Linked DNA regions of Rhodobium gokarnense. The protein of the gene in region 1 interacts with the protein of each later gene in a pairwise test. Links are inferred from orthologs where the notes say so. Each region holds a gene or a part of one and is shown in the gene's direction. Other genes may lie near its edges. The genes, in order: M2319_RS22355, dnaE and dnaQ.

Evidence for each region.
Region 2: the proteins of M2319_RS22355 (region 1) and dnaE interact in binary tests that used the Escherichia coli proteins (3 or more experiments, as listed by UniProt). The link is inferred for Rhodobium gokarnense from one-to-one orthologs.
Region 3: the proteins of M2319_RS22355 (region 1) and dnaQ interact in binary tests that used the Escherichia coli proteins (3 or more experiments, as listed by UniProt). The link is inferred for Rhodobium gokarnense from one-to-one orthologs.

The regions. Positions count from the first base shown.
Region 1 is NZ_JAOQNS010000019.1:19,690-23,679, forward strand. What follows is about bases 561-3,457. They hold M2319_RS22355 (DNA polymerase III subunit gamma/tau), read left to right. Parts: upstream 561-1,012; coding sequence 1,013-2,902; downstream 2,903-3,457. Other genes in these bases: M2319_RS22360 (YbaB/EbfC family nucleoid-associated protein), read left to right, coding at 2,963-3,283. In the rest of the region: M2319_RS22345 (methyl-accepting chemotaxis protein), read right to left, coding at 1-389; recombination mediator RecR, read left to right, coding at 3,633-3,990. UniProt on the Escherichia coli protein: Part of the beta sliding clamp loading complex, which hydrolyzes ATP to load the beta clamp onto primed DNA to form the DNA replication pre-initiation complex.
Region 2 is NZ_JAOQNS010000004.1:453,341-458,060, reverse strand. What follows is about bases 67-4,090. They hold dnaE (DNA polymerase III subunit alpha), read left to right. Parts: upstream 67-422; coding sequence 423-3,890; downstream 3,891-4,090. Also shown: M2319_RS09725 (30S ribosomal protein S2), read left to right, coding at 4,105-4,720. UniProt on the Escherichia coli protein: DNA polymerase III is a complex, multichain enzyme responsible for most of the replicative synthesis in bacteria. This DNA polymerase also exhibits 3' to 5' exonuclease activity. The alpha chain is the DNA polymerase catalytic subunit.
Region 3 is NZ_JAOQNS010000008.1:162,443-166,348, forward strand. Bases 1,094-3,906 are described here. They hold dnaQ (DNA polymerase III subunit epsilon), read left to right. Parts: upstream 1,094-2,054; coding sequence 2,055-2,759; downstream 2,760-3,906. Other genes in these bases: M2319_RS15010 (shikimate dehydrogenase), read left to right, coding at 1,094-1,417; coaE (dephospho-CoA kinase), read left to right, coding at 1,414-2,031; secB (protein-export chaperone SecB), read right to left, coding at 3,178-3,693; M2319_RS15030 (FxsA family protein), read right to left, coding at 3,821-3,906. Outside these bases: M2319_RS15005 (Maf-like protein), read left to right, coding at 1-563; more of M2319_RS15010, read left to right, coding at 560-1,093. UniProt on the Escherichia coli protein: DNA polymerase III is a complex, multichain enzyme responsible for most of the replicative synthesis in bacteria. The epsilon subunit contain the editing function and is a proofreading 3'-5' exonuclease.

The DNA.
Region 1 (3,990 bases):
TCGTTCATGCCGAGGAAGAACTTGTCGCCCTTGGCGTCTTCGAGGTTGGCGAGGTTCTTGCCGACGAGACCCGGATTGAGCGGGTGCGCGATCATGATGTCGTCGAGATTGTGGATCCAGAGATAGCCGCTGCCGCCGTAGCGCATCGCCATGACGGCGTCGATGGCCTGCTGCTTGGCCGCGTCCTCGGTCATTTCGCCGGCTTCGGCGCGCTTGGCGTAGCTTTCGATGATGGTGTAGGCGTTTTCCACGTAGTTCGCGAGGCCGGTCCGGGTCTGCGCGATCATCTCCGATCGGTAGGACAGGGCGAACACGACGATGAGCGCTATCAGCCCGACGGACACAATGCCCAATTGTCCGAGCAGGCGCTGGCGGATGGTGAGGTTCATTCTTGTTGATCTCCAAACCCAACGGTTGGTTCAATTAGGCTTTTAACTGCTTAAAGAAGGCTAAAAGACTCGCAAAAAACGTCGTATTTTAGGGATAAATCCTTACGCGATCTCCGACTTTCGAAGTAAAAGACATATACCATTAATTGTACCAGCGAAAAATCTATCCAAATACGAAGTCTTTTCGGCAGTTTTTGTATACAGTGCATGCTCACCGGTGCTGTTTAAGGTCAGCAGCATTGCCGTTTTTGCTGGGGGTGCCCGGCATCGTTTCGCGCGGCAGGCGCCGCCGGCGCACGGGGTCCGGCGTCGTGACCATCCGGCAGCGCCGCCCGGCCGCTCCGCCGGCGCGGCCGAGACGACTTGCACGCCGGCACCGAAACTGCCATATCGGAAGCGGGAGGTTGGCTGTGGACGTGCCACTCGCCAACCGGGTCAGGTCCGGAAGGAAGCAGCCCTAACGAGATCGGTCCGGGTCACTGTTCAGCCTCCCACCCGCCCGCCGCCAGGGGATGGCGGCCGCGCCGCAGGCGAGCACGCGGATGCGGCGTGGGCATTGAGGTCCGCCCGATATGGCGCCGACACGGGCGCCCGCGGGCGAGGCGAGCGGTGATGACAGCGGCATGGACGGCACCTCTCAGACGGACGGCGCCCCTTCCACGGACGGTGCCCCTTCGCCCGAATCCGGGGCCTCCGGCGCCGGGACGACGGGCGTCTACCGCGTGCTTGCCCGCAAATACCGCCCGGAGACCTTCGAGGAGCTGATCGGCCAGGCGCCGATGGTCCGCACCCTGTCCAACGCCTTTGAGACCGGCCGCATCGCCCAGGCCTGGATGCTCACCGGCGTGCGCGGCGTCGGCAAGACGACGACCGCCCGCATTCTCGCCCGCGCTCTCAATTACGAAATCCCCGGCAAGATCGACCAGCCGACCATCCACATGCCGGAGTTCGGCGAGCATTGCGCCGCCATCATGGAAGGCCGCCATGTCGACGTGGTGGAGATGGACGCCGCCTCCCACACCGGCATCGCCGACATCCGCGAGATCATCGAGCAGGTGCGCTACCGGCCGGTGTCGGCGCGCTACAAGGTCTACATCATCGATGAGGTGCACATGCTCTCCGCGGCGGCCTTCAACGGCTTGCTGAAGACGCTGGAAGAGCCGCCCGAGCACGTGAAGTTCGTTTTTGCGACCACGGAAATCCGCAAGGTGCCGGTGACCGTGCTGTCGCGCTGCCAGCGCTTTGACCTGCGGCGCATCGACGCCGATCTCCTGGTCGAGCATATGGCAAAGATCGCCTCGGCGGAGAACGTCGCGGTCGTCCCGGAGGCGCTGACCCTGATCGCCCGCGCCGCCGAGGGCTCGGCGCGCGATTCCCTGTCGCTGCTCGACCAGGCGATCGCCCATGCCGGCGGCAGCATCCGCACCGAGGATGTGCGCGACATGCTCGGCCTTGCCGACCGCGCCCGCGTCATCGACCTGTTCGCCAGGCTGATGGCCGGCGACGTCGCCGGCGCACTTGCCGAACTGGCGGGCCAGTACGAGGTCGGCGCCGATCCCGCCGTGGTGCTGATCGACCTTGCCGAATTCGTCCACTTGGTGACGCGGCTGAAATTCGCGGCCGATGCCGTCGGCGGCGTCGCCGTCACGGAGGAAGAGCGCCGCCGCGGCGGTGAATTCGCCGAGAGCCTGTCCGTCCGCGTGCTGTCGCGCGCCTGGCAGATGCTCCTGAAAGGCATCCAGGAGGTGCAGACGGCACCAAAACCCCTTGCCGCGGCCGAGATGGTGCTGGTGCGGCTGTGCTATGCCGCCGACCTGCCGACCCCGGACGAGGCCCTGAAGCTGCTGCGCGAGGGCGGCCCGGTGCCGACCCGCCCGGCGACGACCACCGGCAGCGCTGCGTCCGGGCCGAGCGCGCAAGCGACGGCAGCGCCGCCGCGCGCCGACTATTCGTCCGCAGGGCGGGGCGGCGGCGACGGCCGCGCCCGGCTCAGCCTTGCCAGCGAGCGGGCCGCCCCCGACGCCATGGCGGACCTCACCGCGCCGGAACCGCTAGCGGCCACGTCCGCGCCGCAGGTCGCCGGGATCGTCCTTGCCTCCCTCGCCGATGTGGCCGAGCTTGCCCGCACACACCGGGACCTGAAGCTGAAGGACCAGGTCGAAACGCTGCTGCATCCGGTTCGCTTCGAGCCCGGCCGCATCGAGGTCGAACTGGAACCCGATGCGCCTTCAGGCCTTCCCGGTGAACTCGGCGCCCGGCTCAGCGACTGGACCGGCACGCGCTGGGTGGTCACCGTTGCCCGCGAGGGCGGCGGCGCGACCCTGCGCCAGCGCCGCGACGCCGAGCGCGACCGCCTCCTTGCCGAGGCGAAGGAAGATCCCAATGTCGCGGCGATCCTTTCCGCCTTTCCCGGCGCCGAGATCGTCGGCGTCCGCGTCACCAAACCGGAGCCGGCGGCGGCCGACCCGGACGCCGAGCCCGGCGACGGCGAGACGGACGACGACGCCGACTGACCGGGCGCGGATTTCAGGCAGCTTTTGACACCGATATCAGCCCACGCAAACGAGGACGCCATGGATTTTCTGAAGATGATGAAGCAGGCCAAGGACCTGCAGGGCAAGATGGCCGAGATGCAGCAGCAGATCGCCGAGATCGAGGTCGAGGGCAGCGCCGGCGCCGGCCTCGTCACGGCAACGCTCTCCGGCAAGGGCGAGCTGAAGGCCCTGAAGATCGATCCCTCGCTGGCAAAACCGGAAGAGATCGAGATCCTGGAGGACCTCGTGATGGCCGCCGTCAACGACGCGCGCGGCAAGAGCGAAGAGGTCATGCAGGAAAAGACCAAGGAAATGATGGGCGGCATGGGCCTGCCGCCGGGCATGAAGATGCCGTTCTGAGGAAGCGAGTGGCGGATGGGACGCGGATTTCTCGTTGCGCGTCTTCTACTCTGAGCGTCCTTGCTGGCCTCGAACGATGCCGTCTTTGCTCGGCCTCACCCTTCACTCCGCGTCACCACCGGGCTTGACCCGGTGGTCCATGATGAGGGAGCGGCAGGGCGCAATGCCCGATGGATTGCCGGGTCAAGCCCGGTAATGACGCCGAGAAGGGGAAAAGCGCCGGCGAGGTCGCGCCAGCCGGACGATCCGGCAACCGCCGCAAGCCCGCCGCTCCGTTGAAAAACGAAAACCGAACAGTCGGCAAAGCGCATAATGTGCCTTGCGCAATCTCCAGGGAACGACACGACACATGACGGCGAGTTCGCCCATCGGACCGGAAATCGAGCGGCTGATCCAGTTGCTGGCCAAGCTGCCGGGGCTGGGCCCGCGCTCGGCCCGCCGGGCGGCGCTGCACCTGGTGAAGAAGAAAGAGTCCCTGCTGGTGCCGCTCGCCGCCGCCATGGCGGCTGCCCGGGACACCATCGTCACCTGCCAGGTCTGCGGCAACATCGATACCGCCGATCCCTGCACCCTGTGCCGCGATCCGCGCCGCGACCCGTCCGTCATCGTCGTCGTCGAAGACGTCGCCGACCTCTGGGCGCTGGAGCGCGCCGGCGCCGTCAGCGGCCGCTATCACGTGCTCGGCGGCGTCCTGTCCGCCCTCGACG
Region 2 (4,720 bases), on another replicon or contig:
GCCATCCTTCCCTAAATTTCAAACTGAGACACTACCCCGGACGGGGATAGGTTGACATGAGAACAAAAAACGAACATAGTACGTGAGAACAAACAGTGTACAAGGAGATGGACCGATGCAAGCTCTTGCCCGCGACGTTGCCGCTCTCGTTGCCCTTGCCCTCTTTGCCTCCTCGCTGATGCTCTGGATCAACATCCTTTCCCAGGTCGGCTGACGGCGCCCGCCGGGGCGCCCGGACGGCTTTGCCGGGCGGAACCGGTCTGCCGAAAACTTCTGCCGGCAGCGCCTTACTGCACGGCATCGTCTGTGGACGAGGTGGGCTCCATGTCAGCGACACATTGGCGAAGGGTCGACTCCGTCCCCCGTTCTTTTCAAACTCGTCCCCTTCGGCGGCGTGAGTCGCCGCGATACGGATGGGGACGATGGACGCGGTCGGCTTCGTACATTTGCGGGTGCATTCGGGCTATTCGCTGCTGGAAGGGGCACTGCCGCTCAAGCGGCTGCTCGACCTTGCGCTCGGCGACCGGCAGCCGGCGCTCGGCATGGCCGACACGGGCAATCTCTTCGGCGCGCTGGAGTTTTCCGAAAAGGCCGCAGGCGCCGGCATCCAGCCGATCGTCGGCTGCCAGCTGGCCGTCGACTTCGAGGATGCGGTCGCCGACGAGCGGCGGCCCCACAACGGTTCCCAGCAGAAGGCGCAGCAACTGCCGAGCCTCGTCCTCATCGCCGCCGACGAGACCGGCTACGGCAACCTCGTGCGCCTCGTCAGCCACTCCTTCCTCGACACCGACAACACCATGAAGCCGCATGTGACCATGGACCGGCTCGCAGAGCAGGGTGAGGGGCTGATCGTCCTGACCGGCGGCACCGGCGGCCCGGTCAACCAGGCGCTGCTGGCGGATAGCCCGGCGCAGGCCGAGGCCCGCCTCGACCGGCTCGCCGCCGTCTTCGGCGACCGGCTCTATGTGGAACTGCAGCGCCACGAGGACCCGCGCGAAGCCCGCACCGAAGGCCCGCTGCTGGAGCTTGCCTATGGCAAGGGCCTGCCGCTCGTTGCCACCAACGAGCCGTTCTTTCCCGCCCGCGACGACTTCGAGGCCCATGACGCGCTGATCTGCATCGCCGAAAGCCGGGTTGTCATAGAGGAGGACCGGCGCCGGCTGACGCCCGACCACTATTTCAAGACCCGCGCCGAAATGGTCGAGCTCTTCGCCGACCTGCCGGAAGCGGTGGAAAACACCGTCGAGATCGCCAGGCGCTGCCATTTCCGCCCGCACACCCACAAGCCGATCCTGCCGCGTTTCACCGCCGATGCGGAGGGCGCCGATCCGGAAAAAGCCGCTGCCGCGGAGGCCGAGGAATTGCGCGCCCAGGCGATCCGCGGCCTGGAACGCCGGCTGGACGTGCACGGCCTTGCCCCCGGCATCGAGCGCGAGGCCTACGAGGCGCGCCTCGAACACGAACTCGGCACGATCACCCGCATGCAATATGCCGGCTACTTCCTGATCGTTTCCGACTTCATCAAATGGGCCAAGAGCCAGGGCATCCCGGTAGGTCCCGGCCGCGGCTCCGGCGCCGGCTCGCTGGTCGCCTATGCGCTGACCATCACCGACCTCGACCCGTTGCGCTTCGGGCTCCTGTTCGAGCGCTTCCTCAATCCCGAACGCGTCTCGATGCCGGACTTCGACATCGACTTCTGCCAGGACCGGCGCGACGAGGTCATCCGCTACGTCCAGGAGAAATACGGCCGCGACCAGGTCGCCCAGATCATCACCTTCGGAACCCTTCAGGCCCGCGCCGTGATGCGCGACGTCGGCCGCGTCCTGCAGATGCCTTACGGCCAGGTCGACAAGCTGGCAAAGCTGGTCCCGAACAATCCGGCCAATCCGACGCCGCTCCACAAGGCGATCGCCGAAGAACCGCGCCTGCAGGAAGAGGCCAGGGCCGAGCCGATCGTCGAAAAGCTGTTCTCAATCGCAACGCGCCTCGAAGGCCTCTACCGCCACGCTTCGACCCACGCCGCCGGCATCGTCATCGGCGACCGGCCGCTCGACGAGCTGGTCCCGCTCTATCGCGATCCGCGCTCCGACATGCCGGTGACCCAGTTCAACATGAAGTGGGTGGAGCAGGCCGGCCTCGTCAAATTCGACTTCCTCGGCCTCAAGACCCTCACCGTCCTGCAGACCGCGGTCCGGCTGATCGCCCGGCGCGGCATCGACATTGACCTGTCGACCCTGCCGCTCGACGACGCGACGACCTACGAGATGCTCGGCCGCGGCGAGACGGTCGGCGTGTTCCAGGTGGAAAGTCAGGGCATGCGCCGGGCGCTCGCCGGCATGCGCGCCGACCGCTTCGAGGACATTGTCGCCCTCGTTGCCCTCTACCGGCCGGGCCCGATGGACAACATCCCGATCTACAACGCCCGAAAGCACGGCGAGGAAGAGCCCGACTACCTGCACCCGCTGCTGGAGCCGATCCTGAAGGAGACCTTCGGCGTCATCATCTACCAGGAGCAGGTGATGCAGATCGCCCAGGTGATGTCGGGCTATTCGCTGGGCGAAGCGGACCTGTTGCGCCGCGCCATGGGCAAGAAGATCCAGGCCGAGATGGACGCCCAGCGCGAGCGCTTCGTCAATGGCGCGATCGACAACGGCATCGGCAACGCCAAGGCCAACCAGATCTTCGACCTTTTGGCCAAGTTCGCGAACTACGGCTTCAACAAGTCGCACGCGGCCGCCTACGCACTCGTCGCGTACCAGACGGCCTATCTGAAGGCGAACTTCCCCGTGGAGTTCCTCGCCGCCTCCATGACCCTCGACATGGGCAACACCGACAAGCTGCACGAGTTCAAGCGCGAGGCAGAGCGCCTGGGCATTCCGGTGGTGCCGCCGTCCGTCAATCGCACCGCGACCGAATTCGACGTCGCCGACGGCGCGATCGTCTATACGCTGGCCGCGCTGAAGGGCGTCGGCCGCCAGGTCGTGGAGCACATCGTCGAGACCCGCGGCGACAAACCGTTCAAGGACCTCACCGATTTCGCCGGCCGCATCAGCCCGCGCTACGTCAACAAGCGGTGCCTGGAAAGCCTCGTTGCTGCCGGCGCGCTGGGCGACATGGAGCCGAACCGGGCCCGGCTGATGCACGGGCTCGACCGCATCCTGGGCGAGGCGGCCCGCACCAGCGCCGACGAGGGCGCCGGCCAGAGCCAGCTCTTTTCCGGCTTCGACGCGCCGACCGTCCGTCTCGATCCCGTCGATGCCTGGCTGCCCGCAGAGCAGTTGCAGCGCGAGTTCGACGCCATCGGCTTTTATCTCTCGGCCCACCCGCTCGACGAATACCGCTCGGTCCTGAAGAAGCTGAACATCCAGTTCTGGGCCGAATTCGTGGAGGCGGCAAAGGGCGGCGCGCCGGGCGGGCGCCTCGTCGGCACCATCACCTCGCGCCAGGAGCGCCGCTCGCGGAGCGGCAACCGCATCGGCATCCTCCAGCTCTCCGACCCGACCGGCCAGTTCGAGACGATGCTGTTCTCCGACATGCTCAACGAATACCGCGACATGCTGGAGCCGGGAACGTCCGTCGTCCTTGAGGTGCTGACACGGCTGGAGGAGGACAGCGTCGGCGTCCGTGTCCAGACGATCCGCCCCCTCGACGACGTGGCGGTCAAGGCGAACAAGGAAATGCGCGTCTATGTGCGCGACGGCAAGCTCGCCGAAAACCTGTCGCGCCGGCTCGACAAGCGTGGTGGCGGCGGCGATGTCAGCGTCGTTCTCTTGCTCGACGGCGGCATGCGCGAGGTCGAGATCCGGCTGCCCGGCAGCTACAATGTCTCGCCCCAGATCGCCGGTGCCTTGAAGACGATTTCCGGCGTCATCCAGGTGGAAATGCAGTAGCGCCTGCTGCAATCGTCGCCGGGATGCCCGCTTTCCCGCGAAAATTCCCGTCCCTGGCGGCTTGCAAAGGGCGGAATCCCGCCTTATAAGGCGCCCATTCCACACGCGAGGGCAGGGCGCGTCCCCACATAGGGACGGGTCCATCCGGTGTATCGACGGCCATGAGGCCGTGCTCTCGCGGAGGCTGAACCGGAAAAACGGAGAGACGCGAGCCATGGCTCTGCCTGATTTTACCATGCGCCAGCTCCTGGAAGCAGGCGTGCACTTCGGACATCAACGTCACCGCTGGAACCCGAAGATGGATCCGTTCATCTTTGGTCTGCGCAACAACGTCCACATCATCGACCTCGCCCAGACGGTGCCGCTCTTGCACCAGGCGCTGAAGGTCGTGTCCGACACCGTCTCCGGTGGCGGGCGCGTGCTGTTCGTCGGCACCAAGCGCCAGGCGCAGAATTCGGTCGCCGATGCGGCGCGGCGCTCGGCCCAGTACTTCGTCAACGCCCGCTGGCTCGGCGGCATGCTGACCAACTGGAAGACCATTTCCAACTCGATCCAGCGCCTGCGCAAGCTGGAAGAGATGCTGGACGGCGGCTCCGCCCAGGCGCTGACCAAGAAGGAGCGCCTGTTCCTGTCCCGCGAGCGCGAGAAGCTTGAGCGCAACCTCGGCGGCATCAAGGACATGGGCGGCATCCCGAACCTTCTGTTCGTGATCGACACCAACCGCGAATCGATTGCCATCCAGGAAGCGCGCCGGCTGAACATCCCGGTCGCCGCCATCCTCGACACCAACTGCGATCCGGCCGGCATCGACTTCCCGATCCCGGGCAACG
Region 3 (3,906 bases), on another replicon or contig:
CAAGGATCACGCTCCTGGAAAATGCCGGCGTTTCCTTCACGTCGGAAGGCGCTGCCATCGACGAGGAGACCGTCAAGGCGCCGCTCCTCGTCAGCGGCATGCCGCCGGACGACATCGCCACGGTCCTTGCCGAGGCGAAGGCGCTGGCAGTTTCCGAACGCCATCCCGACGCCCTTGTCATCGGCGCCGACCAGACGCTCGGCTTTGGCGACGCGTGCCTGTCGAAGCCGGAGACCATGGCGGATGCCCGCCGGCTGCTGCTCGACCTTTCCGGTCAAAGTCATTCGCTGCACGCCGCCGTCGCTTGTGCCCGCAACGGCGAGACGCTGTGGCGCTACCTCTCCACGGCGCACCTGAAGATGCGCGCCTTCTCACCGGAATTCGTCGGCCGCTACCTAGCCGATGTCGGCGAGGCGGCGCTGACCAGCGTCGGCGCCTACCAGCTCGAGGGCCGCGGCGTGCAGCTCTTTGAAGAGATCGACGGCGACTTTTTCACCATTCTCGGCTTGCCGATGCTGCCGCTTCTCGATTTCCTGCGTGCCGAGGGAGCCATCGACAAATGACAACGGACGCCAAGACAGCACTCCTGCGCACCGGCATCATCGGATGGCCGGTCGGCCATTCCCGCTCGCCGGTCATCCACAGCTACTGGATCGCGAAATACGGCATCGACGGCGCCTACGACCGCTACGGCGTGCCGCCGGACCAGATCGAGGCGTTCCTGTCCCGGTTTTCCGACCACGGCCTCATCGGCTGCAACGTCACCCTGCCCCACAAGCAGGCCGCCTTTGCCGCCTGCGACGACGTCGACGAGGTCGGCCGCACGCTCGAAGCCGTCAACACGCTATGGCTCGACGAAGGCCGGCTGCACGGCGCCAACACCGACGCCTACGGCTTCCTCGCCAATCTCGACCAGGCCGCACCCGGCTGGGACAAGAACCCGGGCACGGCCGTGGTGCTTGGGGCGGGCGGTGCTGCGCGCGCCATCGTCTGGGCGTTGTTTTCCCGCGGCTTCGATCCGGTCCGCATCGTCAACCGCACCTTCGAAAAGGCGGAAAGCCTTGCCGCCTTCTTCGGCGCCGGCACCCGCGCCCATGGCTGGGGCGACTTGCCCAGCGTTCTGGAAAAGGCCGATATCCTCGTCAATTCGACCTCGCTCGGCATGACCGGCAAGCCGCCGCTGGAGATCGACCTGTCGCCGTTGCGGGACACCTGCCTCGTTGCCGATGCCGTCTATGCGCCGCTGGAAACCGGGCTCCTGAAGGCGGCCCGCGCCCGCGATCTTGTCGCCGTCGACGGCCTCGGCATGCTCCTCCACCAGGCCGTTCCGAGCTTTGCCAAATGGTTCGGCAAGGTCCCGGAAGTCACCGACGAGCTGCGCGCGCACGTCGTCGCCGACCTTTCCAAAGACGAATGATCGTCCTCGGGCTGACCGGATCGATCGGCATGGGCAAGTCGACGACGGCCGCCATGTTCGCCGCCGCCGGCCTGCCGGTCCACGACGCCGACGCCACCGTCCACAGGCTCTATTCCGGACCCGCCGCGCCGCTGATCGAGGCGGAGTTTCCCGGTACGACAGAGGACGGCACCGTCGACAGGACCAAACTCTCCGACAGGGTGCTCGGCGACCGCAAGGCGCTGTCGCGCCTCGAGGCTATCGTCCACCCCCTGGTGCGTGAGGCCGAACGGACGTTCCTGCGGGACGCCGCCAACAGCCGCGCCGCTGCCGTCGTCCTCGATATCCCGCTCCTGTTCGAGATCGGCGGCGATGCGCGGGTCGATGCCGTCGTCGTCGTCACCGCCGATGCCGACATCCAGGCCGGGCGCGTGCTGTCGCGTCCCGGCATGACCGAGGACCGATTCGAGCAAATTCTCTCCCGCCAGATGCCGGATGCGGAAAAACGCCGCCGCGCCCATTTCCTCATCGACAGCGGCCACGGCTTCGAGCCGGCCCGCCGTCAGGTCGCGGGCGTCTGCCGGGTGCTGGCGCAAATGGCGGGGAAAGGCATCGCGCCGGACTTGCGCGGCTGAGCCTGCCGTGATTCCCTGAAGCCATGCGGGAAATCGTCTTCGATACGGAAACCACGGGCCTCAAGGCCAATGGCGGCGATCGCGTCGTGGAAATCGGCGCCGTCGAGCTCGTCAATCACATCCCGACCGGCGCGGTCTTCCACGAATATATCGACCCGGAGCGGTCGATGCCGGTCGAGGCCTATAACGTCCACGGCCTGTCCGAGGAGTTTCTCACCGGCAAGCCGAAATTCGCCGAGATCGCCGGAAAGTGGCTCGATTTCATCGCCGATGCCCGGCTGATTGCCCACAACGCCTCCTTCGACATGGGCTTCATCAACGCCGAGCTCGCCCGCCTCGACATCGCCGCCATCGGCGAGGAACGCGTCGTCGACACGCTGCAGATCTCGCGCCGGCGTAATCCCGGCGGCCAGCACTCCCTCGACGCGCTCTGCAGCCGCTTCGGTATCGACAATTCGCGCCGCACCAAGCACGGCGCACTGCTCGACGCCGAGCTGCTGGCCGAGGTCTATATCGAGCTCATCGGCGGCAAGCAGGCCGCCCTCGGCTTTGCCACCGATCGCGACGCGGAGGACGCCTACGCCCCGCGGATGCGCCCCAAGGCCGTCGCAAGCCGCCCGGGACCCCTGCCGCCGCGCATCACGGCCGACGAGGCCGCGGCCCACCGGGCCTTCGTGGAAACCCTCGGCGACAACGCCCTCTGGCGGCGCTACCGCGACGCGGACTGATCGCTCGACGACTCATCAAGCGAAAATCCATTTATAAAACAGCGGGATGGCGGATGGACAGGTGATGCGATTGCGGTCGCACTCCCCTATCCAGACCCCTCTCATGCGTCATTGCCGGGCTTGACCCGGCAATCCATGAGGCCTTTCATTTCAAACCGTTAGGCGAGATCGCGCCGCAACTCATCATGGACCACCGGGTCGAGCCCGGTGGTGGCGCAGAGTGGGTGGTGCTGGGAGTTCGCGAGCCGTCGCCCGGATCGCAAGTGGCTTGACCCGGCAAGGATGACGTGCGGGGTGTCATTAAGAAGCCTGAACTGCCTTCGCCGAAGACCGATCCCTACGCCGAAGGCAAAAACAAAAACGGCGCCGCGGATTTCTCCGCAGCGCCGTCTGAATGGTCGTAACCCGTTGCCGCCGGTCAGGCGTTCGGCGTCGGCGCGGCGGCGCCCTCGCCGGTGTTCCGGGCGGCGTTGTGCTGGTAGAGCGCGGCGAAATCGATCGGGTCGATCATCAGCGGCGGGAAGCCGCCGGCGCGCACCGCTTCTGCGACAATTTGACGCGCAAACGGGAACAGCATCCGCGGGCACTCGATCAGCACGAAGGGGTGCAGGTGCTCCTGGGGCACGTTCTGGATCCGGAACACGCCGCAATAGGTCAGTTCCACGTTGAACATCAGGTCGTCGTCCGTGCCGCCCTTGGCGTTCATCACCAGCGACACCTCGAACTCGTTGTCCGAGAGCGGGTTGGCGTTGACGTTGACCTGGATGTTGATGGCCGGGGAGTTCTCGCGCGGCGCCAGCGAGCGCGGCGCGTTCGGGTTCTCGAAGGAAAAGTCCTTCACATACTGCCCGAGGATATTCATGCCCGGGGCGTTCTGGGCGTTGGCGGCGCCGGCCGCAGCGGCACCGTCGCCGTTCTGGGAATTCGTGCTCATGGTATGTCGTTTCCGATCTGGAACGTGATTGGAGTGGCCGGCATCGGCCGCCACGGGATTTGGCCGGTGGCTACCACGCTGCCGGGGTTAAGGACAAGCGCCGCCGCGAATTTCCGGCGTCAAAGCGCTATTTGCGGTCTTCCGGGCGCCACGGCGTGTCCGGGTTGGGCGTTTCCGCATAGTCGTCCGCATCGAGCTCGACGGTGTGCGGAT